Regions from separate parts of the Lysinibacillus sp. GW823-FHT06C08 genome, predicted to be linked through region 2. Evidence: predicted binding sites of a transcription regulator. Region 2 holds the regulator's gene; the other holds the start of a gene.
The links. The regulator NrdR, encoded in region 2, represses ribonucleotide reductase genes. The targets are predictions, from matches to a motif close to AACACNATATATNGTGTT.
Positions count from the first base shown of each region.

Region 1: a site for NrdR is predicted at 5,955-5,972, ahead of AC1Q6O_RS20850 (vitamin B12-dependent ribonucleotide reductase). Genes of this name have one in related genera too.

Region 1 is NZ_JBXAHN010000012.1:46,609-57,840, reverse strand. Features, by position in the region: gene AC1Q6O_RS20875 (M20 family metallopeptidase) at 1-1,343, shown strand, start outside; gene AC1Q6O_RS20870 (glutaminase) at 1,428-2,390, shown strand; gene AC1Q6O_RS20865 (amino acid permease) at 2,425-3,762, opposite strand; glycine riboswitch at 3,926-4,002, opposite strand; gene AC1Q6O_RS20860 (rhodanese-like domain-containing protein) at 4,410-4,796, opposite strand; gene AC1Q6O_RS20855 (lipoate--protein ligase family protein) at 5,001-5,831, shown strand; gene AC1Q6O_RS20850 (vitamin B12-dependent ribonucleotide reductase) at 6,020-8,590, shown strand; gene AC1Q6O_RS20845 (hypothetical protein) at 9,073-9,357, shown strand; gene AC1Q6O_RS20840 (alpha/beta hydrolase fold domain-containing protein) at 9,690-10,628, shown strand; gene AC1Q6O_RS20835 (helix-turn-helix transcriptional regulator) at 10,860-11,066, shown strand; gene AC1Q6O_RS20830 (hypothetical protein) at 11,066-11,232, shown strand, end outside.
Region 2 is NZ_JBXAHN010000004.1:111,206-122,437, reverse strand. Features, by position in the region: gene AC1Q6O_RS12285 (LrgB family protein) at 1-40, shown strand, start outside; gene hflK (FtsH protease activity modulator HflK) at 140-1,102, shown strand; gene hflC (protease modulator HflC) at 1,102-2,112, shown strand; gene AC1Q6O_RS12270 (DNA polymerase I) at 2,298-2,714, shown strand; gene AC1Q6O_RS12265 (hypothetical protein) at 2,965-3,093, shown strand; gene polA (DNA polymerase I) at 3,151-5,778, shown strand; gene mutM (bifunctional DNA-formamidopyrimidine glycosylase/DNA-(apurinic or apyrimidinic site) lyase) at 5,791-6,663, shown strand; gene coaE (dephospho-CoA kinase) at 6,677-7,270, shown strand; gene AC1Q6O_RS12245 (glyceraldehyde-3-phosphate dehydrogenase) at 7,476-8,498, shown strand; gene nrdR (transcriptional regulator NrdR) at 8,681-9,151, shown strand; gene AC1Q6O_RS12235 (replication initiation and membrane attachment family protein) at 9,168-10,532, shown strand; gene dnaI (primosomal protein DnaI) at 10,560-11,232, shown strand, end outside.

The DNA of each region.
Region 1 (11,232 bases), on a different contig from region 2:
TTTGGGCTGTACCGGAGCTTCATTTTCAAGAAAAACGATCCATGCAATATATGAAAGAGGCACTCGAAAACGAGGGGTTTCAAACTGAGGTTGGCTTAGCTGGGCTTGATACTGCGCTTGTTGGAACTTTTGGGTCAGGAAAGCCAGTCATCGCCTTTTTAGGGGAATACGATGCACTACCAGGCTTGAGCCAAAAGGGCGGTGTTACCACTCATGAGCCTCTTGAGAATGGGGGAAGTGGTCATGGCTGTGGCCATAATTTATTAGGAACAGGAGCATTTGCAGCAGCTGTTGCCGTAAAAGATTATTTAGAGCAACATCCACAATCCGCAACCATCCGTTTTTACGGTTGCCCTGCAGAAGAAAATGGATCTGGTAAAGCTTATATGGCGAAAGCTGGCTTATTCGATGATGTAGATATCGCCATTTCTTGGCATCCTGGTACGTTTTCAACGGTGATGACTTGTAGCTCTCTAGCAAACTATGCTGTTACATTTAAGTTTACAGGTAAAAGTGCACATGCTGCAGCTGCTCCTCATCTGGGAAGAAGTGCATTAGATGCTGTTGAGCTGATGAACGTTGGGGTAAACTACTTACGAGAGCATATTATTCCAGAAGCAAGAGTGCATTATGCTATTACAAACTCTGGTGGAACATCTCCGAATGTTGTTCAACCATATGCTGAGGTTACCTATTTAGTGCGAGCACCTAAAAAGCAACAAGTGCAAGAAATCTATCAGCGCGTTGAACAAATAGCGAAGGGTGCAACGCTCATGACAGGTACTTCCCTAGAAATCGATTTTGAAGGTGCTGCCTCTAATTTAATAACGAATAAGACACTTTATGATGCCATGTATCAACAAATACTTGAAATTGGCATGCCAGACTATACAATAGAGGATGAACAGTATGCTCAGGCTATTTTCAATACGTTTTCTCCTGAAGTACAAGCCTCTTCATTAGTTGGTCTACATAAAGGTGATGTTCAACAATTACAAGGAAAAGTTATTGCTGATCATATTCCTCGAATGCTCCCTGAATTTATCATGGGTGGCTCTACTGATGTGGGAGATGTTAGCTGGAATGTGCCAACTGTTCAATGTACGACAGTATGTATGGCATTAGGAACGCCACTGCATACATGGCAAGTTGTTTCTCAAGGTGTCACACCAATCGCCCATAAAGGTATGCTACAAGCTGCTAAAATTATGGCGTGTACAGCTATTGAGTTATTGGGTAATCCAATACTGATTGAGAAAGCTAAAAAGGAATGGCAAGAACGTCTTGATGGGGAGACGTATGAATCGTTAATTCCGGAGGGGACAATGTCTCCAAAGCTATAAAAGGATAGCAAAAATATGGATAGAGTCTTCATAGGAGAACTATGAAGACTCTGTTTTTGCACATTTTGAAAGGAGTCCACAGTAATGTCAACACAACCTAGTCACGATCAGCTTGTGGCACAATCGGTCACACAGTTTCGCTCTGCCGCAAAAGAAGGACGGTGCGCTAACTATATCCCTGCATTAGCTAAAAAAGACCCAAATCAATTAGCTATAGCCATTATTGGCACTGAAGGGCATGAAATTAAAGCTGGTGATACGACGGAGTTATTTACGCTTCAAAGTGTTTCCAAAGTAATCACCTTTATACTGGCCTGTATGGATCGAGGATTGCCCTATGTATTAGAGAGGGTTGATGTTGAGCCAACAGGGGATACATTCAACTCTATTATTCGCTTAGAAAGTCATCAGCCAGGAAAGCCCTTTAATCCAATGATTAATGCTGGGGCGATTACTGTCTCCTCTATGATGATTGGTCATTCACCACAGGAGAAGATTGACAAAATCCTGCAATTTTTAGAGCAAATCATAGGTAAGCAATTAAGTGTCAACGAGGAAGTGTTTCAATCTGAGTGGCAGACAGCTAACCGTAATCGAGCACTAGCCTACTATTTAATGGATTCTGGTTTCTTAGACTGCCCAGTAGAAGCGGCTCTTGAGGTTTACTTAAAGCAATGTGCGATTGAAGTCAATGTATCCGATTTAGCGATGATTGGTTTAGTTATCGCTAATGATGGCTATCATCCGCTATTAAAGAAACAGTTATTTCCTAAACAAGTGGCAAAATTAGCAAAGGCTTTAATGGTAACATGCGGTATGTACAATGCTTCAGGAAAATTTGCGGCATTTATTGGACTTCCTGCTAAAAGTGGTGTTTCTGGTGCCATTCTTACTGCTGTCCCAGGCCATGCAGGGTTAGATTCACCATTCCCTGCTGGCTGTGGCATAGGTATTTATGGACCAGCCATCGATCCTATCGGGAATAGTGTCGCAGGTGTCCAATTACTGAAACATTTAGCGACAGAATGGGATATGACCATTTTTTAACGAGTAGAAGATGACTTCAGAGTGAGCTCTGAAGTCATCTTTTTTTCATTTTATATAGAATGAATAGGACAATAAACCAAATAGGGGTTAGGAGAAGAGCTGTACGTGTTGCCTCAGAAATAAACATCACAATTAATAGGAAAGCAAAAAACGCAAGCACTACGTAGTTAATAAAAGGTGTCAGCGGTGCTTTGAAGCTTGAGGCTTCATGTAGGGCACGATTTTTCCGTTTATAGATGATGTGAGAAATGATGATAATACTCCACACCCATATGAAGCAAATCGCACTAATAGTCGTTACGATACTAAAGGCATTCTCTGGCATTAGCTTACTTAACAGTGCCCCTACAGATACAACAATTGCAGAAATGACTAGTGCGTTACTTGGAACACTATTTTTATTGAGCTTAGCAAAAGCAGGTGATGCTTGTTTATTTTTACCAAGATTAAAGAGCATGCGACTTGTTGAAAATAAACCACTATTACCAGCAGAAGCGGCTGAAGTGAGCACAACAAAATTAATAATACCTGCAGCAATTGGAATGCCCGCTAACGTAAATACTTGGACAAATGGACTGCTTGCGGCAGACATTTCATACCATGGATTGATACATAGGATGACAAACAGTGCCCCTACATAAAAGAGTAGAATTCGAAATGGTATTTTATTGATAGCAGAAGGAATGTTTTTTTGTGGGTCTGCAGTCTCGGCTGCTGATACCCCTACTAATTCCACACCGACGAAAGCGAAAACAACCATCTGGAAGGCCATTAAAAAGCCATATACTCCATTTGGAAACAGGCCGCCGTGGACCCAAAGATTATCTACTGAAACCGTCCCAGAGCTTGTTTGAAAGCCTGTCACTAACATCATAAGTCCAAGGATAATGAGCGCCACAATGGTAATCACTTTAATGATAGCAAACCAAAATTCTAACTCCCCAAATAGTTTGACCGTCAATAAATTCAGTAGTAGTAATACTACTAAACAACCAATAGCTGGAACCCACTGAGGGATATCAAACCAATATTGTGTATAAACCCCTACAGCGATAATATCCGCCATCGCTGTCATGATCCAACAGAACCAGTAGGTCCAGCCTGTTACATACCCTGCCCATGGCCCTATATATTCGGAGGCAAAATCCGTAAATGATGTATATCCTGAATTCGATAATAATAGTTCGCCTAATGCACGCATAACAAAAAAGAGTGCCGTTCCGACAATTAAATAGGCAAGGATGATCGAAGGCCCTGCTAATGCAATGGCTTTCCCAGAGCCTAGAAATAAACCGGTTCCTATTGTCCCACCAATGGCAATAAGCTGTACATGGCGATTTTTTAATTCACGTTTTAATTGTTGCTGTTCCACGTTAATCCCCCCAAAGATGCATAAAAAATGACTGAAAAAATAAAAAAAGAGACTAGTTGTGACACTAGTCTCGGAAAAACGTCAGAATAACAAATACCATTTGATCACGGATGGTTCATGAAATCATTCGTAACCATCGTATGGCATCGCTTAAAAAAGCTGTTATTACTCCTCTGTCCTTTTGCCTGAGATAGTGAACCCTTCGGCGACGCAAATTGCGCTCTCTCCAGAACTGCTCCTGCTATAGTTTGATCCATAGCATTCATAGCTTATTAATTTTTTAACATAAATATTATTTTAAGATATTATATATCCTAGCAGTGCTTTTACAAATATTCAACTAGAAATTTATATTATTTTCAGAAAAATAGAAGAATGTAGTGAATAAATGAAAATTACTAACGATAATTAGTATTTTTGGACATACAAAGATTTCCGTAGTATGCGCAAATGGGTAAATACGAAAGGTTTATGTGAAGAAATGGAGTGGGACAAGTGAGGGGAGAGAGGATCACTATAGTATGAAAGAGTGTACGAAATAGCCACTTAAAATTTTGCAATAGATATAATATAGTAGAAACTCTGAATTTTTTGTATAAAAAGAAGCCGTCTCCTAGTTCTTTGAGACGACTTTTTTTAGGGAAATATTAATATTTTTTGGCTTTTATTTTACCTGTCCAAGTTTTGAAACCGCCTTGAAGTTGGTAAATTTGGTTGTACCCACGTTTTTTAAGAAATAGTGCAGCACGTGAGCTACGGCCTGTATTTTGACAGTATAAATATACTGGTAAATCTGGGCGAATTTCTTTATAACGTTGACGTAATGTTGTGGAAGGAACATTTCGTGCGCCAAGAATGTGACCAGCATCAAATTCTTTTTGTTCACGAACATCGATTAGCTGCGCTTTACGATAGCCTTCAATAAATTGTTCTTGTGTTAAGTTTGTTACAGCTTTTTTGAGTCTTAGTGCATTTATACCGATGTATGCAATTACGACTACTAAAACGACACCGATTGTGATAAGTATGTCCAAGATTTTCTTACCCCTTTCTATCTTCTTTATTATTATAAAAGATGCGCTAGCGATAGTCCAATGAGTTTGATAAAATTAACTAGATTGTGGCGAATTCGTCGATATCGTTTGCAAAGCCACAACTTGAACTGTAACGTAATCTTCGTTAAGGTTGAACCGCAGGTGGGGCCTGAGGTATTTTTATAAATTGTAGGAGATGAACATATGACAACTTGGTATTTTTTAAATTCAGGGAAATGTAGTCCTTCTTTTAATATGGCACTAGATGAAGCATTACTTGATTGGCATAGTGAGGGGTTAATTCCACCAGTCATTCGTTTTTATGAGTGGGAACCGGCAACATTATCAATCGGTTATTTTCAGCAAGCCAAAAAAGATATAAATTTAGATGCTGTACGTGAGCAAGGCTTAGGTTTTGTACGTCGACCAACTGGTGGACGAGCTGTGCTGCATGAGCATGAGCTCACATATAGTGTCATCGTAACAGAAAGCTATCCAAATATGCCAGAGTCAGTGACAGAGGCGTACCGTGTGCTAAGTGAAGGCATCTTGCAAGGTTTCCATAACTTAGGGATGGATGCCTATTTTAGTGTCCCTGATACAGAGGAGAAAAGAGCAGACTTAAAGAGTCCGAAAAGTGCAGTATGCTTTGATGCTCCAAGCTGGTATGAGCTGGTAGTTGAAGGGAAAAAAATAGCGGGAAGTGCGCAAACACGTCAAAAAGGTGTTATATTGCAGCATGGTGCCATTTTATTAGATTTAGATCAGGAGAAGTTATTATCGGTCTTTAATTTTTCGAGTGAAGAAGCGAAGGATCGTATGCGCAGAAAATTACCAGAGAAAGCAGTAGCGATTAACAGTCTTGTGGATGAACCTGTGACAGTTGAACAATGTGTGACTGCTTTTCGAGATGGTTTTGCAAAATCGTTGCAAATTGAATTAAAACCATTTACACTTTCTGAGGAGCAGTTAGAATATGTCCGTGCATTAGAAGAAAAAAAATATGCATCTGATGAGTGGAACTTCAAAAAGTAAAAAATGGTATAAAAAAAATATTTTTAAGCGTTAAATCCTTGCTATTACAAGTAGTTACGATTCTATTGAAAAAAGCAAGAGTTGAATTGAAAGTCTATATATAGTATCTTTTTTAAAGACATATACACAATATGTAGTGTTTAACAACACATGATATTGTGTATTTATTTTGTAAGGGAGGCAAAACGATGGTACTCACAAATCATCAACCCGATGTAAACAATCAATTTGAACAGTTAAACAAAGATATCGAACAATTCCCGCAGGTACACCCTGTAACGCCTGATATGCACATCACGCACAAAGGTGTATCAAGACTTGTCATGATCGATCGCTACTCGTTTAAAGACACAGAAAAGAAAACACTAAAAGCCGGTGACTTTGTTGTTTTAACGGTAAAAGCTGATCCAAAGTTCCCTGCACGTGGTTTAGGGACAATTCAAAAGCTGGACATGACTACAAAAACAGCTGATATTTTGATTGAGGAAGATTATCGTAGCGTTTTAGACGATCCACAGGAGCAAGAAACGGGTGTGATTACGCGTTCAATTGACGTGCTAGAGAAGCCTCTTGAGATTTTTTATGAACAAATCGCTAAACGAAATGCAACAGGACTGGCGGTTGTTGAAAAAACACCAGAAAAACGCCAAGAATGGTTTGAAAAATTTTATGAGCAATTAGTGTCCTTAAAGTTCATTCCTGCAGGACGAGTAATATACGGAGCAGGATCTGAAACAGATGTAACATTCTTTAACTGTTACGTAATGCCTTTTGTTGCGGATTCACGTGAAGGTATTAGTGATCACCGTAAACAAGTAATGGAAATTATGAGCCGTGGTGGTGGAGTAGGAACAAATGGTTCCACATTACGTCCTCGCAACACATTGGCACGTGGAGTAAACGGTAAATCGTCAGGTTCTGTTTCTTGGTTAGATGATATTGCTAAATTAACACATCTTGTAGAGCAAGGTGGCTCACGTCGTGGAGCACAAATGATTATGCTTGCCGATTGGCATCCAGATATTGTGGAGTTTATTATTTCGAAAATGCAAAACCCACGTATCCTTCGTTACCTAATTGAAAATACAACGGATGAAACAATCATTCGTCTAGCTAAAGAGAAATTAAACTTCAAGCCACTTTCTATGCAGGAAGAAGCTATGTATCAAGGCATTGTAAACTATAAAAGCATTGAAGGTTTAGGTGGATTTGATACAGCCATTATTCGTGAGGCTGAAAATAAATTACGTGATGGTGGCACATATACTGTGCATAACTCAGAGTTTTTAACAGGTGCAAACATCTCCGTAACATTAACAAAAGAATTTATGGAAGCTGTTGAAAACGATGCTGATTTCGAACTGCGTTTCCCAGCGGTTGAAGAATACTCGAAAGAAGAAATGCATGCTTACAACACAGAATGGCATCATGTTGGTGACGTTCGTGAATGGGAGAAAATGGGCTATAAAATCCGCACATATCGCACGATCAAAGCGAAAGAATTGTGGAATTTAATTAACGTATGTGCAACATACTCTGCAGAGCCAGGAATTTTCTTTATCGACAATGCGAATGATATGACGAATGCAAAGGCATATGGTCAAAGCGTTGTTGCAACTAACCCATGTGGGGAACAGCCACTTGCGCCATACTCAGTGTGTAACTTGGCAGCGGTAAACCTTGCACAATTTGCGAATAAAGACAATCAAACTGTAGATTACGAAGCACTACGTGAAACGGTTCGTGTTGGTGTTCGTATGCAGGATAATGTTATTGATGCAACTCCATACTTCTTAGAGGAAAACCGTGTACAAGCACTTGGTGAGCGTCGTGTTGGTCTAGGCGTAATGGGCCTAGCTGATTTACTCATTTATTGTGAGAAAGAATACGGTTCTGAAGCAGGTAATGCTTTAGTCGATGAAATCTTTAAAACAATTGCTGAAACCGCGTATGAGGCGTCTACAGAGCTTGCTAAAGAGCGTGGAAGCTTCCCATTCTTAGTAGGTGCTACTGACGAAGAAACAGCTCGTTTACGTAAAGCTTTCACAGAAACAGGCTTCATGCAAAAAATGCCTGCTCACATCAAGGAGCAAATTTTAGCAACAGGTATCCGTAACTCCCATTTATTAACGGTTGCCCCAACAGGTTCAACAGGAACAATGGTAGGCGTAGCAACAGGTCTTGAGCCATATTTCTCCTTCACTTACTACCGTTCTGGCCGTCTAGGTAAGTTCATTGAAGTGAAAGCTGAAATTGTAAAAGAATATTTAGATCGTCATCCAGAGGCTAGTGAGCAAGAGCTTCCAGAATGGTTTGTAACGGCAATGGAGCTAAAACCAGAGGCACATGCGGATGTACAATGTATTATTCAAAAATGGATTGATTCATCGATCTCTAAAACAGTAAACGCGCCAAAAGGCTATACTGTACAACAAGTTGAAAAAGTATATGAGAGACTATATAAAGGTGGCGCTAAAGGTGGTACGGTCTATGTGGATGGTAGCCGTGATTCACAGGTACTTACGCTAAAAGCCGAAGAAAATGATATGGATCAACTATCATTTGAGGAAGAATTAGTAGAAGAACATACAACACGTCCAGTCGTATTAGTTGATACGATTCAAGCACTAGAGTCCACGACGGTAATTGGCTCGGACGTAGGAAATACATGTCCAGTATGTCGTAAAGGAACAGTCGAAGAAATGGGCGGCTGTAATACTTGTACAAACTGTGGCGCACAGTTAAAATGCGGCCTGTAAATTTTATGTTCTTGTTGCTTTGAATAAAAGAATGAAAACGGTAATAAATTTTGATTAAAAGTAACCTCTTCGGTATTATGGCCGTAAGAGGTTATTTTTTTATATTTTTCTGAAAATTATAGGTCTGATATGACTCCAGTAGAATCAAAACTTATTCGACTAAATGTTCATCATCTATTGTGAGGATATTGAAGAATGGGTTTTGGACAAAGTTCTGGTGCCGATTAGTATTGTACTTAAAGGAAGAGTGGAATACTTTTATAACAATGTTTCTGGTGAAAGGCTGATTATGTTGGAATATATATCCTTATGGTAAAATCTCCATTAAAGCAAGAAAGAATCATTACCAATCAAACATTTATATATATAGGAGTCGCATCAGGAAAGTGTGGATTTACAACAATAATTATAATAATTTCCAATTAAGGGCTGGGAACATCCTCATTACAATTTATGTCTATATTGAAAAGGGAGGTAGAATAATGTGGTTACTATTCGGACTTATTGCTATAGTAGCAACTTTTATAAATCTTTATTTGTATACAACAGGTAAAGATTATAAACTAGCGATGGCAATGGGGTTATCATTTACAGCATTGACACTTTGTTCGGAATATAGTTTTGTATCTAGCTGGGTACAAGTAGAAGATTGGGCAGCTTTAGAGGATGTAGTACCAGGTATGGAAAGGGCATTATGGTTTTTGACAATTGTTTCTATCTTACTAAATATAGTACCTATACTATTAGAGCTAAAAAATAAAAAATAAAAAATAAAAAATAAAAAATAATACTGATTCGGGTTCATACGGATAAATGGTAAGCAAAATTAAGTTCTCAAAAACGCTTTGGGAACTTCATTCATTTTAACCCAGCTTTATTTCTTCAAAGAAGCGGATAGATATTTTATATTTAACATGCAAATTTGAAGGAGTATACGCCAATTTGTGGAATTAAAATAATGTCCGGTCAATTGTAATAAAGTTTGACGACAACACCTATTTTGTAAAGTACTAGCTAATGACATTTGATTTTAAGGCTTGTTTATTTAGGGTTCTCATACATCCAGCTAGATAAAAAAATGGTGAAAGGGGATAAAGTAATGAGTGTAGTAATTTTTAATGGAGAGCGTTCTGAAGAAAGTGTTTTATTTGAAAAGTTGTTATTTTCCCAGAGTAATAAAGTGAGTTTTTCTAGTGTTGAAAATGCTAAACAGTTCATCAAGCAAAGAGCAACTGTGAATAATCAGCCTTATGTCATTGGGGATGATGTTCAATTTTTAAGTGTTAAGGATGAACAAACTTTTGAGGATATGCAAGTTTTTACATTAAATGATCAAAAGTCCTCGAAGCAAAAAGTGATTCTCTATATTCATGGTGGTGCTTGGACGAATCAACCGTTAAATTTACACTGGCTGTTCATGGATAAAATAGCACAAGCATTACAGGCAAAAGTTATCGCTCCGATATATCCAAAAGTACCTCATTTTAATCATAAGGACACGTACCAAAAAATACTTCATCTCTATAATAGGATTTTAGAGTCGGTTGAAAGCTCCAATCAATTAACGATTATAGGAGATTCTGCAGGAGGTAATATAGCACTTGGTTTGGCCCAGCTTTTAAAGCAAAACCATTTGCCACAGCCACAAGATATTATTTTACTATCGGCTTGTGTTGACCTAAGTCTAGAAAATCCTCTTATCCCTGAATATGAAGAAAAGGACCCTATGCTAGCTAGTGAAGGAATGAGCGTCATCACAAAGATATGGGCAGCTGATAAGGATCTAAAGGACCCATTGATTAGTCCAATTTATGGTGATTTTCAAGGTCTAGCGAGTATTACTCATTTTATTGGCACCCATGAAAGTTTATATCCAGATGCAGTAAAGTTTGATGAACAACTAAGCGAGCAAGGGATTGATATTACAACCTTTGTTTATCCTAAAATGAACCATGTATTTGTTGTCATGCCCATCCCCGAAGCACTAGACGCTCAACAGAAAATTATAAATATTATTCATAGTAAAGTGTTGAAATAGAAAGGGTTACACTAAATAAATAGTGTGGAGATCCCAAGTGTGTTTTGATTTTTCAAAACACGCTTTTTTTATTTCCTGTTTTAATAAACGGATTTTTACGCTAAGCCCCTCACATCTCATTGTTTAAACGAAAATCAAATTGTAAAGCTAGCTTGACATAATAAAAGATGTAAAGTAAACTTTACTTATTACTAAATGTACAGTTTACTTTACATTTAATGAGGAGGCATTATGAAAAACAGAATTCGTGAATTGCGGAAATCGAAAAAGATTACGCAGGAGGATTTGTCTAATGTAGTGGGTGTCTCACGACAATCAATTATTGCAATTGAATCGGGAAAATTCAATCCATCATTAGAGCTTGCCTACAATATTTCAAAAGCGTTCAACTGCACGATTGAGGAAGTTTTTATTTTCGAAGAGGAGGGAATGACATAATGGAATTTTCTATAGGGGGTATTCTTGGACTGTACGGCGGGATGATTTTTGGCATCCTTGGCTGGTGGTTCGGAAGGAAAAAAGCGAAGAAAAATAGAGGCTTAGATGAAGTACACGACCATATTTGGCAAAAGGCGAAATCTTATTCATGGTATTTGACGTTAGC
Region 2 (11,232 bases):
AGTCTTTGAACATCTAGTTATTAATATCCTGTTACCATAAAAGGTAGCAGGATTTTTTTATGCTAAATTCACTATATTTTGAAACTTTTTATAAAACTCTTCCGTAAACAATAGTAATCAATAAAAGGGAGGAACAGACATGAGTGTGAAAAGGACACTAATGATGGTTGGACTTGGGATTTTTGGAGTTATTGCACTTATTACCGTATTTACATCTTGGTACACAGTAGATGAATCAGAACAAGCGGTTGTCATTACATTTGGCCGTGCCGATGAAATGGTTACAAACCCAGGACTTCATTTTAAATTACCTTGGCCAGTTCAATCAGTTGAAATTTTATCGAAAGAAACGTTCAGTTTACAGTTTGGCTATAAGCAAAATAAGGCAGGAGAGCTAGAAGCCTATGATGCTGAGACAAAGATGATTACAGGAGATGAATATATTGTATTAACTGATCTTGTTGTACAATGGAAAATTACCGACCCTCGTAAATTTTTATTTAACGCACAAAGCCCCGAAGAAATTTTACATAGCGCCACATCAAGCGCCATTCGTTCAATTATTGGTAGCTCTACCATTGATGCAGCATTAACAGATGGGAAGGCTGAAATTGAAGCAAAAACACGTGATTTACTAGTGTCCTTAATCGAAAAATATGATATTGGTATTGGCGTATTAGGTGTGAAATTACAAGACGTTGAATTACCAAACAAGGAAGTGCGTGCTGCCTTCACAGCAGTAACGGATGCACGTGAAACAAAGAATACAAAAACGAATGAAGCACAAAAGTATATGAATCAGCGTAAAAGTGAAGCTGAAGGTGAAAAAGATGCTATTATTTCCAAGGCACAAGGTGCAAAAACAGCACGTATCGAGCAAGCTCAAGGTGATGTAGCTGTCTTTAATAAGATGTATGAGCAATATAAAGGAAATCAACAAATTACACGAGAGCGATTAATTCTAGAAACACTTGAAAACGTCTTACCGAAGGCGCAAATATACATTATGAATGATGATGGCAGTACGATGAAGTACTTACCACTACAGCCATTACAGCCTCAGCAGGCACAATCAGATAAAAAAGAAGGGAGCAGTAATTAATGGACCAAAAAAATAAGGACCTTGACAAATTCCTCAATTTTTTATCAGGAAAAAGCAAAAAAGCGGCTCCAACAGACAGTGATTCGGGAGACAATGTCGTGAAAATGGCGAAAAAAGGCCCGCTCAACCCTAAAAAATATCTGTCTATTGTCATCACATTAACAGTTGTTTTTGCTACAGCTATCATTATTTTTGCGAATGTTTATATTGTAAAGGAATCTGAATATGCCGTGGTTCGCCAGTTTGGAGAAGTAGTGAAATTTGAACGAGATCCAGGCTTAAAAATGAAAATACCTTTTATTCAAAGTGTTACACGATTACCAAAAAATCAGATGACCTATAATATTTCAGAAGAAGAAATTAATACAAAGGATAAAAAAAGAATTATCATCGATAACTATGCTGTTTGGCGTATTACAGATCCAAAAGCTTTAATATCGAATGCAGGTACACTTAGCAAGGCAGAGACTCGAATGGAGGAGTTTATTTACTCCGTCATAAGAACAGAGCTTGGCCAACTGCGATACGATGAAATTATTAATGATGAAAAATCTTCACGAGGAAGCATCAATGATCGTGTAACAGAGCGAGTTAATGAACTGTTACAAAACGACAAGTATGGTGTAGAAGTAGTGGATGTACGTATTCGTCGTACAGACTTACCGGCAGAAAATGAACAGTCTGTATTTACCCGCATGATTTCAGAGCGTGAATCAACGGCTCAATTATATCTTTCTGAAGGGGATGCAGATAAACGACGTATCGAAGCCCAAACGGATCAACAAGTGCAGGAAATGTTAGCTACAGCGAATAAGGAGGCATCCATTATTCAAGCTGAGGGAGAAGCGGAAGCTGCGAAAATATACAATAAATCATTCTCTCAAGATCCTGAATTTTACTCTTTATACCGTACGTTAGAATCCTATAAGAAAACGGTTGGAGAGGATACGGTCATTATTTTGCCAGCATCATCACCTTATGCAAAAATTTTATCTGGTTATTTAAAATAATAGATAGCAAAGTCGTCTTTCCTATTAGGAAGGCGACTTTTTGGTTACTATGAAAATTATAAATATCCCTACAATTGACTTGTTATATTGTGAAAATAATAGAAACATACAAATTTCTATTCCCCAACAGCCTATAATTTGATAGAATGATAATGTTTAAAAAAGAACTGTTGGGGGTAATAGCTGTGAAATTGCGAATTAGCACTTGGCTCCAAAATGTAGGAATTGCTTGTAGTATAGCATCGTTATTGACTCTGTTCTTCCGCCTATCTGATTTTGCATGGATGACAAAGAGTGTTTATCATATACCTGTATTTTTTGTAAGTATCTTTTTAGTTAGTATTATTATTGCAAATGATGTAAGAAATCTGTTTAAAAAGTTGTTTTGGTATGAAAAACGTAAGGTCAAGCGTCCTATTTGGCAAGTCGGTATTGGCTTCATTTTCTTTTTAGCGCAAATTAGTGCTGTAATGGTATTTAGTAAAGAGTTAACACAGCCACAACTGGGTGGAATGCCATTATTTTTAGTATTTGCCTTTATGAATGCCTTTATTTTAACGATTATATATGAAGAAATTTTTCATCGAACAGCCAATCAATAATATCTATAATAGAACTTTCATTCACTGGGACTTTATCCGCGAATGGGAGTTTTTTTACGTTTTTATGCGTTGAATACGAGGAATCCTTTACTATTGAGGCGAACAAGTTGCTATTACATTAAATGAAGCAATAATATACACTGATCCTGTGACAGGAGAAACCTCATTACCTGCTGCTATGGATTTTCACAATAAAGGGCTCACATTCGCTATAGGTTGAAATGCAGGAGTGATGGATAGCATGTTATAAGTGACGGATAAAACAAAGAAAGTGACGGATAGCGAGCCAAAAGTGACGGATAAAACCGAGAGAGTGACGGATAGCGAGTCAAAAGTAGCGGATAACCTTAGGGAGGACCCGTCTGCTTTTTTTACTTGAAATGTATTGTTATGATAAAGTAGAAGGAAGTAGAAGACAACGCAGGAGGATAATATTATGACAAAGGAAAAATTACTATTATTGGACGGTAATAGTTTAGCATATCGCGCGTTTTTTGCGTTGCCATTGTTGACGAATGATAGTGGAATTCATACTAATGCTGTGTACGGATTTACAACGATGCTACAAAGAATATTAGAGGAAGAGCAACCAACGCAAATTTTAGTGGCTTTTGATGCTGGAAAAACAACTTTCCGCCATGAAACCTTTACAGAATATAAAGGTGGACGACAAAAGACGCCACCAGAATTATCGGAGCAATTCCCTTATATACGCAAGCTAATTGATGCCTATGGAATTAAGCAATATGAACAAGACCTATATGAAGCGGATGATATTATTGGGACGCTGGCAAAAGAGGCTTCATCACAGGATATGGATGTTATCATCGTATCTGGAGACCGCGATTTAACACAGCTTGCGACAGAGCAAGTTACGGTTTATATTACGAAAAAAGGGATTACGGAAATTGAGAGAAATACGCCAGCCTTTATTGCAGAAAAATACGGTTTAACGCCCTTACAAATTATTGATATGAAGGGCTTAATGGGGGATTCTTCAGATAATATTCCTGGTGTGCCAGGTGTTGGCGAAAAGACGGCTGTCAAACTATTAAAAGAGCATGGCTCCGTTGAGGCACTTTACGAGGCGATGGATACATTGAAAGCTTCTAAGATGAAAGAAAAGCTGGTAGCCAATGAAGAGCAGGCTAAGATGAGTAAGAAGCTGGCAACGATTTTTACAGATGCCCCAATTACCATTTCATTAACTGATCTCGCGTACCATGGACCGAATGAAGAAGAATTGATCAATGTATGGCGTGAGCTCGGCTTTAAATCATTGCTCGAGAAAAGTGATTTTACTGTGCAGGAGCAAGAGCAAACACCTTTTGATTTTGAACAAATTCAAGAAGTTCGACAAGAAGACTTACAAGATGTGATGGCTGTGCATGTTGAGCTAGAGAATGAACATTACCACACTTGTGCGCTACTTGGAATTGCCTTATCTGATGGGACCAAGACTCAATACATTCCTTTTGATATTGCGGCAAAATCAGATATATTACGTTGCTGGTTAGAGGACTCCTCAAAAATAAAATACATGTCTGATTCCAAAGCGTCTCAAGCAGCATTAAAACGAGCAGGTATTCAATTAGCTGGCGTTGATTTTGATTTAGTGCTTGCTTCGTATATTAATAATCCTGGACTTAGTGGGGATGATGTTGCCACTCTTGCAAGGGAGCTTGGGTATTATGATGTACAAGCAGATGAAACGGTCTATGGCAAGGGGGCTAAACGTGCTATACCTGAAATAGATAAGCTTGCACAGCATGTTAGCCGAAAAGCTTATGCTGTCTGGTCATTACAGCCGAAGCTAGAGGCATTATTAAAGGAAAATGAACAATTTGATCTTTATAAAGACTTGGAATTGCCACTGGCAGCCATTTTAGGTGAGATGGAAAGTGAAGGCATTACCGTTAACCGTGCTACGCTAGAAAAAATGGGCCAAGAGCTTAATGAAAAGCTTGTCGTGCTTGAACAAGAAATTTATGCGGAGGCAGGAGAAACGTTTAATATTAATTCACCAAAACAATTAGGTGTTATTTTATTCGATAAATTAGGTTTACCTGTTATTAAAAAAACGAAGACGGGCTATTCAACGGCTGCTGATGTATTAGAGAAGTTAAAATCTGAGCATGCCATTATTGAATATATTCTGTTATATCGTCAGCTTGGTAAATTACAGTCTACTTATATTGAAGGGTTGCTAAAGGAAATCCATGAAAAGGATAGCAAGGTGCATACTCGTTTCCAACAAGCTTTAACTGCTACAGGACGACTAAGCTCAACAGATCCAAATTTACAAAACATCCCTATCCGTTTAGAGGAGGGACGTAAAATCCGTCAAGCATTTGTCCCTTCAAATGAGAATTGGATACTGTTTTCAGCGGACTATTCGCAAATCGAATTACGTGTACTCGCACATATGTCGGAGGATAAAAACCTTGTAGAGGCCTTCCGTGAAGGGATGGACGTTCATACACGAACAGCGATGGACGTATTCCATGTATCCGAAGATGAAGTTGATAGTAATATGCGTCGTGCAGCGAAGGCTGTTAACTTTGGGATTGTTTATGGTATCAGTGATTATGGTCTATCACAAAATTTAGATATTACCCGTAAGGAAGCGGCAACTTTTATTGATAAATATTTCGCTAGTTTCCCAGGTGTTAAACAGTATATGGATGATATTGTGCAAAATGCGAAGTTCAATGGCTATGTTACAACAATTTTAAATAGACGTCGTTATTTACCAGATATTACGAGCTTAAACTTTAATTTAAGAAGCTTTGCTGAGCGTACGGCGATGAATACCCCGATTCAGGGAAGTGCTGCGGATATTATTAAAAAAGCGATGATTGATATGGATGCTCGACTAAAAAAGGAAAATATGCAGGCAAAGCTACTTTTACAAGTGCATGATGAGTTGATTTTTGAAGCACCTAAGGAAGAGATTGCGTTGCTAGAAAAAATTGTGCCAGAGGTAATGGAAAATGCAATCGAGCTCTCCGTACCGCTAAAAGTAGATTTTAACCATGGTTCGACATGGTATGAAGCAAAATAAGGAGGGGTTCAAATGCCTGAATTACCAGAGGTAGAAGGTGTCGTCCAGGCATTGAAGCCAAAGGTTGAAGGACGTACAATTCAACATGTACAGCTATCTGAAAGGGTACACTTTTCTTTTAGTGAGGGGAAACAATGTATTGTTAAGCAAGCAGAGCCTGATGCATTTGAATTAACGTTGTCTGAAATGACGATTACAAAAATTGAACGACGTGCAAAATATATTTTCTTTCACTTATTCAAAGATGAGGTTCCTTATGTACTTGTTAGTCACTTAGGAATGACAGGTGCATGGTTTGTTGTGAATTCACCAGAAGACATCGATGAAGCAAAATTCCAAAAGCATATACATGCCACCTTTAAGATGGCTGATGGTGGTTACTTAATTTATTCAGATATACGACGCTTTGGTGAACTACGATTTCTGGCAAAAATTGAAGATCATGTACCATTAACAAAAATGGCGCCAGAGCCGTTTGATGAATTAGCGTGTGATTTTTTTATAACAAAATCAACATTACCAAAATATGAGAATAAGGCCGTAAAAGAAGTGATTATGGATGGGCAAGTCGTTTCGGGCTGTGGCAATATTTATGCAACAGAGGCGCTGTTTGCTCAAAAAATTCATCCTGCTCGAAAAATGAACCGTATTAGTGAGAAGCGTAAACGAGCATTATTTGAGGAGATCGTTGCTGTTTTGCGTCAAAGTATTGAAGCAGGTGGTTCTACCATCTCTGATTATCGAAATATTAATGGGGAAGCTGGGAGCATGCAGAATCGTTTGAAAATGTATGGGAAAAAGATATGCCCAGCATGTGAAACGGCAACAAGTCAAATGACGATTGGTGGGCGAACATCGGTTTTTTGCCCAAATTGTCAACATTAAAGGGGATTTAACAATGATTATCGGACTTACAGGAAGTATTGCAAGCGGAAAAAGTACAGTAGCAAAAATGATGCTCGAACTAGGATTACCGATTGTTGATGCAGATATTGTAGCGCGAGATGTCGTCGAGCCAGGAACAGAGACACTGGCATTTATTGCAGAAAACTTTGGTCAAGATATTTTACTAGAGGATGGCAATTTAAATCGGACAATGCTCGGAGATATTATTTTTCATGAGCCTGCCAAACGCAAAATTTTAAATGATATTATGCATCCGGCCATTAGAAAGGAAATGCTACGACAACGTGATGCCTATTTAGAGGATGGCCATGAGCATGTTGTCATGGATATTCCCCTGTTATTTGAAAGTAAGCTTCAGCATTTTGTAGAGCGTATCATTGTAGTGTCGGTAAGTGAAGAGGTTCAGCTTCGACGCTTAATGGAACGCAATCATTTATCAAAAGAGGATGCCTTAGCACGCATGCACTCACAGTTGCCTATGTCTGTCAAAGAAAAGGGAGCTCATGCGGTCATTTATAATAATGAGAATCTGGAAAATACAGAGGAACAACTAAAGAAAATTCTAGCTTTCTGGGGTGTAATTTAAAGTGTTTCAAGCTAAAAATGTGTAGCAAGTAAATCTTGCTACACATTTTTTTTATGGGCAAATGCCATAATAAAAGATAATTTTTCAGAAAATAAGAACTTTTATAATATGACTATTTAATGTTCATCTTTTTTAAAATTGTGTTATACTAATCACCATAAAGTATATAATTAATCTGAGTATGTACTCACAGGAGGATTTTTAAATGACAGTATCAATTGCTATTAATGGTTTCGGACGTATCGGACGTATGGTTTTCCGCCAAGCGATCGTACAAGAAAATTTAAATATTGTTGCTATTAACGCTAGCTATCCAGCAGAAACGTTAGCACATTTGATTAAGTATGACACAAATCACGGAACATTTGAAGGTACAGTAGAACCAGCAGGCGATGCTTTAGTTGTAAATGGTAAACGTGTTCAAATTATTAGCGAACGAGATCCATTAAAATTACCTTGGGCTACAATGGGTGTTGATATCGTTATCGAAGCTACAGGTAAATTTAATGAGCGTGATAAAGCAGCAATGCACTTAGAAGCTGGCGCGAAAAAAGTTATCTTAACAGCACCTGGTAAAAACGAAGATGTAACAATTGTTTTAGGTGTGAATGATGACAAACTTGATATTGCTAAACATGATGTAATTTCAAACGCTTCTTGTACAACAAACTGCTTAGCACCAGTTGCAAAAGTATTAAATGATACATTTGGTATTGAAAATGGTTTAATGACAACTGTTCATGCTTATACAAACGATCAAAAGAACTTAGATAATCCACATAAAGATTTACGTCGTGCACGTGGGTGTGCACAATCAATTATTCCTACATCTACAGGCGCTGCCAAAGCATTAAAATTAGTTTTACCTGAGTTAGAAGGTAAAATTCATGGTATGGCACTTCGCGTTCCAACACCAAATGTTTCTTTAGTTGACCTTGTAGTAGATTTAAATACAGATGTAACAGTTGATGCTGTTAATGCAGCATTTGTAAAAGCTGCAACAGAAGGTCCAATGAAAGGCATTTTAAATTTCTCAGTTGAGCCACTAGTATCTTCTGATTACAACACAACGACTTACTCATCAACAGTTGATGGACTTTCCACAATGGTATTAGGTAACCGTAAAGTAAAAGTACTTGCTTGGTATGACAATGAGTGGGGTTACTCTGCACGCGTTGTTGACCTAGTGAAAAAAGTGGCTAATGCATTAGAAACGGTAAACGCATAATATTTTCATTTTGAGCACATTGAAATCTAACTGGTTTCAATGTGCTTTTTTTAAAAAACTTTCCTTGTACTTTAGGTGCATTAGGTTTATCATGAGCTCACTACGTGAATGCACTTTTCTTATATGTAGGAAATTTGTTATAATAGAAATATTAAATTGTTGTAAACCAGGAGAGTAATTATATGAGATGTCCATCTTGCCAATTTAACGGAACGCGTGTTGTGGATTCGAGGCCAGTAGATGATAATAAAGAAATTCGTAGACGTCGTGAATGTGAGTCATGTGGCTTCCGTTTTACAACGTTTGAAAAAATTGAAGAGACCCCATTAGTTGTAGTGAAAAAAGAAGGTTCACGAGAGGAATTTAGCCGTGAAAAGGTACTTCGTGGACTTATTCGTGCCTGTGAGAAACGCCCAGTTGCGCTTGATATACTGGAGCAACTTGTCCTATCGATTGAAAAAGATCTTCGTCGTATTGGAAATTCAGAAGTACGCTCAGAAGATGTCGGTGAATTGGTAATGGATCGCTTAGCCAAAATTGATGAGGTGGCTTATGTCCGTTTTGCATCGGTCTACCGACAGTTTAAGGATATCAATGTCTTTATTGAGGAGATTAAAGATATTATTCAACGTCAAACGGAGCAGAAATCATAGAAAATAGAGAGGATGAATGACGTTGATTCATTTATTTAAGGAATTGCAGCCTGGCGATCCTTTTGACATTCGTCTACCTCATGCATTTTCTACTCAAGAGCGTCAATTAGTAACATTATTCTATCAACCGTTAACGGGCTCAGACCCTATTAGCCTTTATTTAACTTTATGGGCAGAAGCAGAACAGATACCAAAGACGCAAATGACACATTATTATTTAATGAATGTGCTCGGTCTGCCTATTGGTAAAGTGTTTGAGGCACGTATAGCCCTTGAAGCGATTGGTTTACTACGTACATGGAAAAAAGAAAATGCTGGTGAGCGAAGTTTTTTATATGAGCTACAGCGCCCATTAGATGCGGAAAGCTTTATGAAAGACCCGTTGTTGTCGATGTTTTTATTTAGCAAAATTGGAGAGCAGGCATATCGTAATTTACGTCAACGTTTTATATACCCTGTGAGGGACGCGGATTTTAAAGATGTATCTCGTGCCTTTATAGATGTCTATAAGCCCGTTCATTCCAATATTCCATCAGATTTACAAGTGGATACGAATCGTAAGGATAAACAACAAAGGGTGTATCCTTTTTATTTGGAGCAATTTGACTTCGATCTGTTGCAAGCAGGTTTATCTGAGCAATTGGTGCCATCCAATTTACTGACATTAGAAGTTCGTGAGGCTATTGCTAAGCTGGCATTTTTATATCGTTTAACAGCGCTTGATATGCAAAAAGTAGTGATTCTTGCTTTGGACGATGATTTAGGGATTTCACAAGAGCGCTTACGCAAGGCAGCTGCTGATTTCTATAAGTTAACGATGTCAAAAGAGCCACCAAAAATAGCGAGAGTTAGCGAGCCGTTGCCAGTAGAAGAAACTGGACAAAAATCAAAGGATCAGGAGCTACAACACTATTTAGAGACTACGGCTCCTATTCAAGTGTTGCGTGACATTAATAATGGGAAAGAACCTTTGCAAACCTCTGTACAACTTGCAGAAAGTTTAATTGTGCAGCACGGCATGCCGATTGGGGTAGTCAATGCGTTACTTGAGTATGTTATGTTAACAACGGATATGAAGTTACCTAAAAAATATGTGGAAACAATTGCGGATCATTGGGTTCGTAAAAATATCCAAACTGCTAAAGAAGCAATGGAACTTGCACGCCAAGAGCATGATAAATATACAACTTGGAAAAACAAACCACAAACAACCACTAAAACGAGCCAGCGAACTAAGGGACGTTCAGGACATCAACGAGAAGAAAAAGTCCCCGAGTGGTTTTATAAACGTGATGAGAAACAAGAGGAAAGTACTTCTAGCACGATAGATTTTGAAAAAGAACGTCAAAAAATATTAGAGATGCTAGGGAAAAGTGAATAGTAAAGAAGGTGAGCAACAATCGAACCTATAAATGGACCATTAAAACGAGCTATTAATGTACCCTCGTTTCAAGAACGCTATGAAGCCATGCGACGTGAAATTTTAGAAAATCCGCGCGTACAAGAATTTCTAGCACATCATGCAGATGAATTAAGCTATGATAATATTGAACGAAATTTACCTAAACTTCATGAATTTATTAGTCAATCTACGGAATGCTGTGGTTGTGATAACACAGAACATTGTACAAACTATTTAAAAGGCTTCCTTCCTACTTTAAGGGTAGTTCGGAATACAGTTGAAATTGATTATGTACGCTGTGAGCAAAAAATTAGAGAAGAAGAGCGTCGGGATGTCGCGAATATGATTGCTAGTATGCATATGCCCAAAGATGTGCTTCAAGCAACGATTCACGATTTAAGTATTGATGATGAGTCTCGAGTGATGATTGCCCAAAAAGCAGCGCAATTTGTTAAAGCGACAAAAGAATCAGGTCATTTACCATCAAAAGGTTTTTACTTATACGGTAAATTCGGCGTAGGGAAGTCTTTTGTACTTGGTGCACTTGCCAATGAATTAGCGTCTATTAAAATACGTTCAGTTGTTGTCTTCGTGCCAGAATTTTTACGGGAAATGAAAAATGCTATTGGCGATAATACATTGAATGAAAAAATAGACTATATTAAAAAGGCTCCTGTTT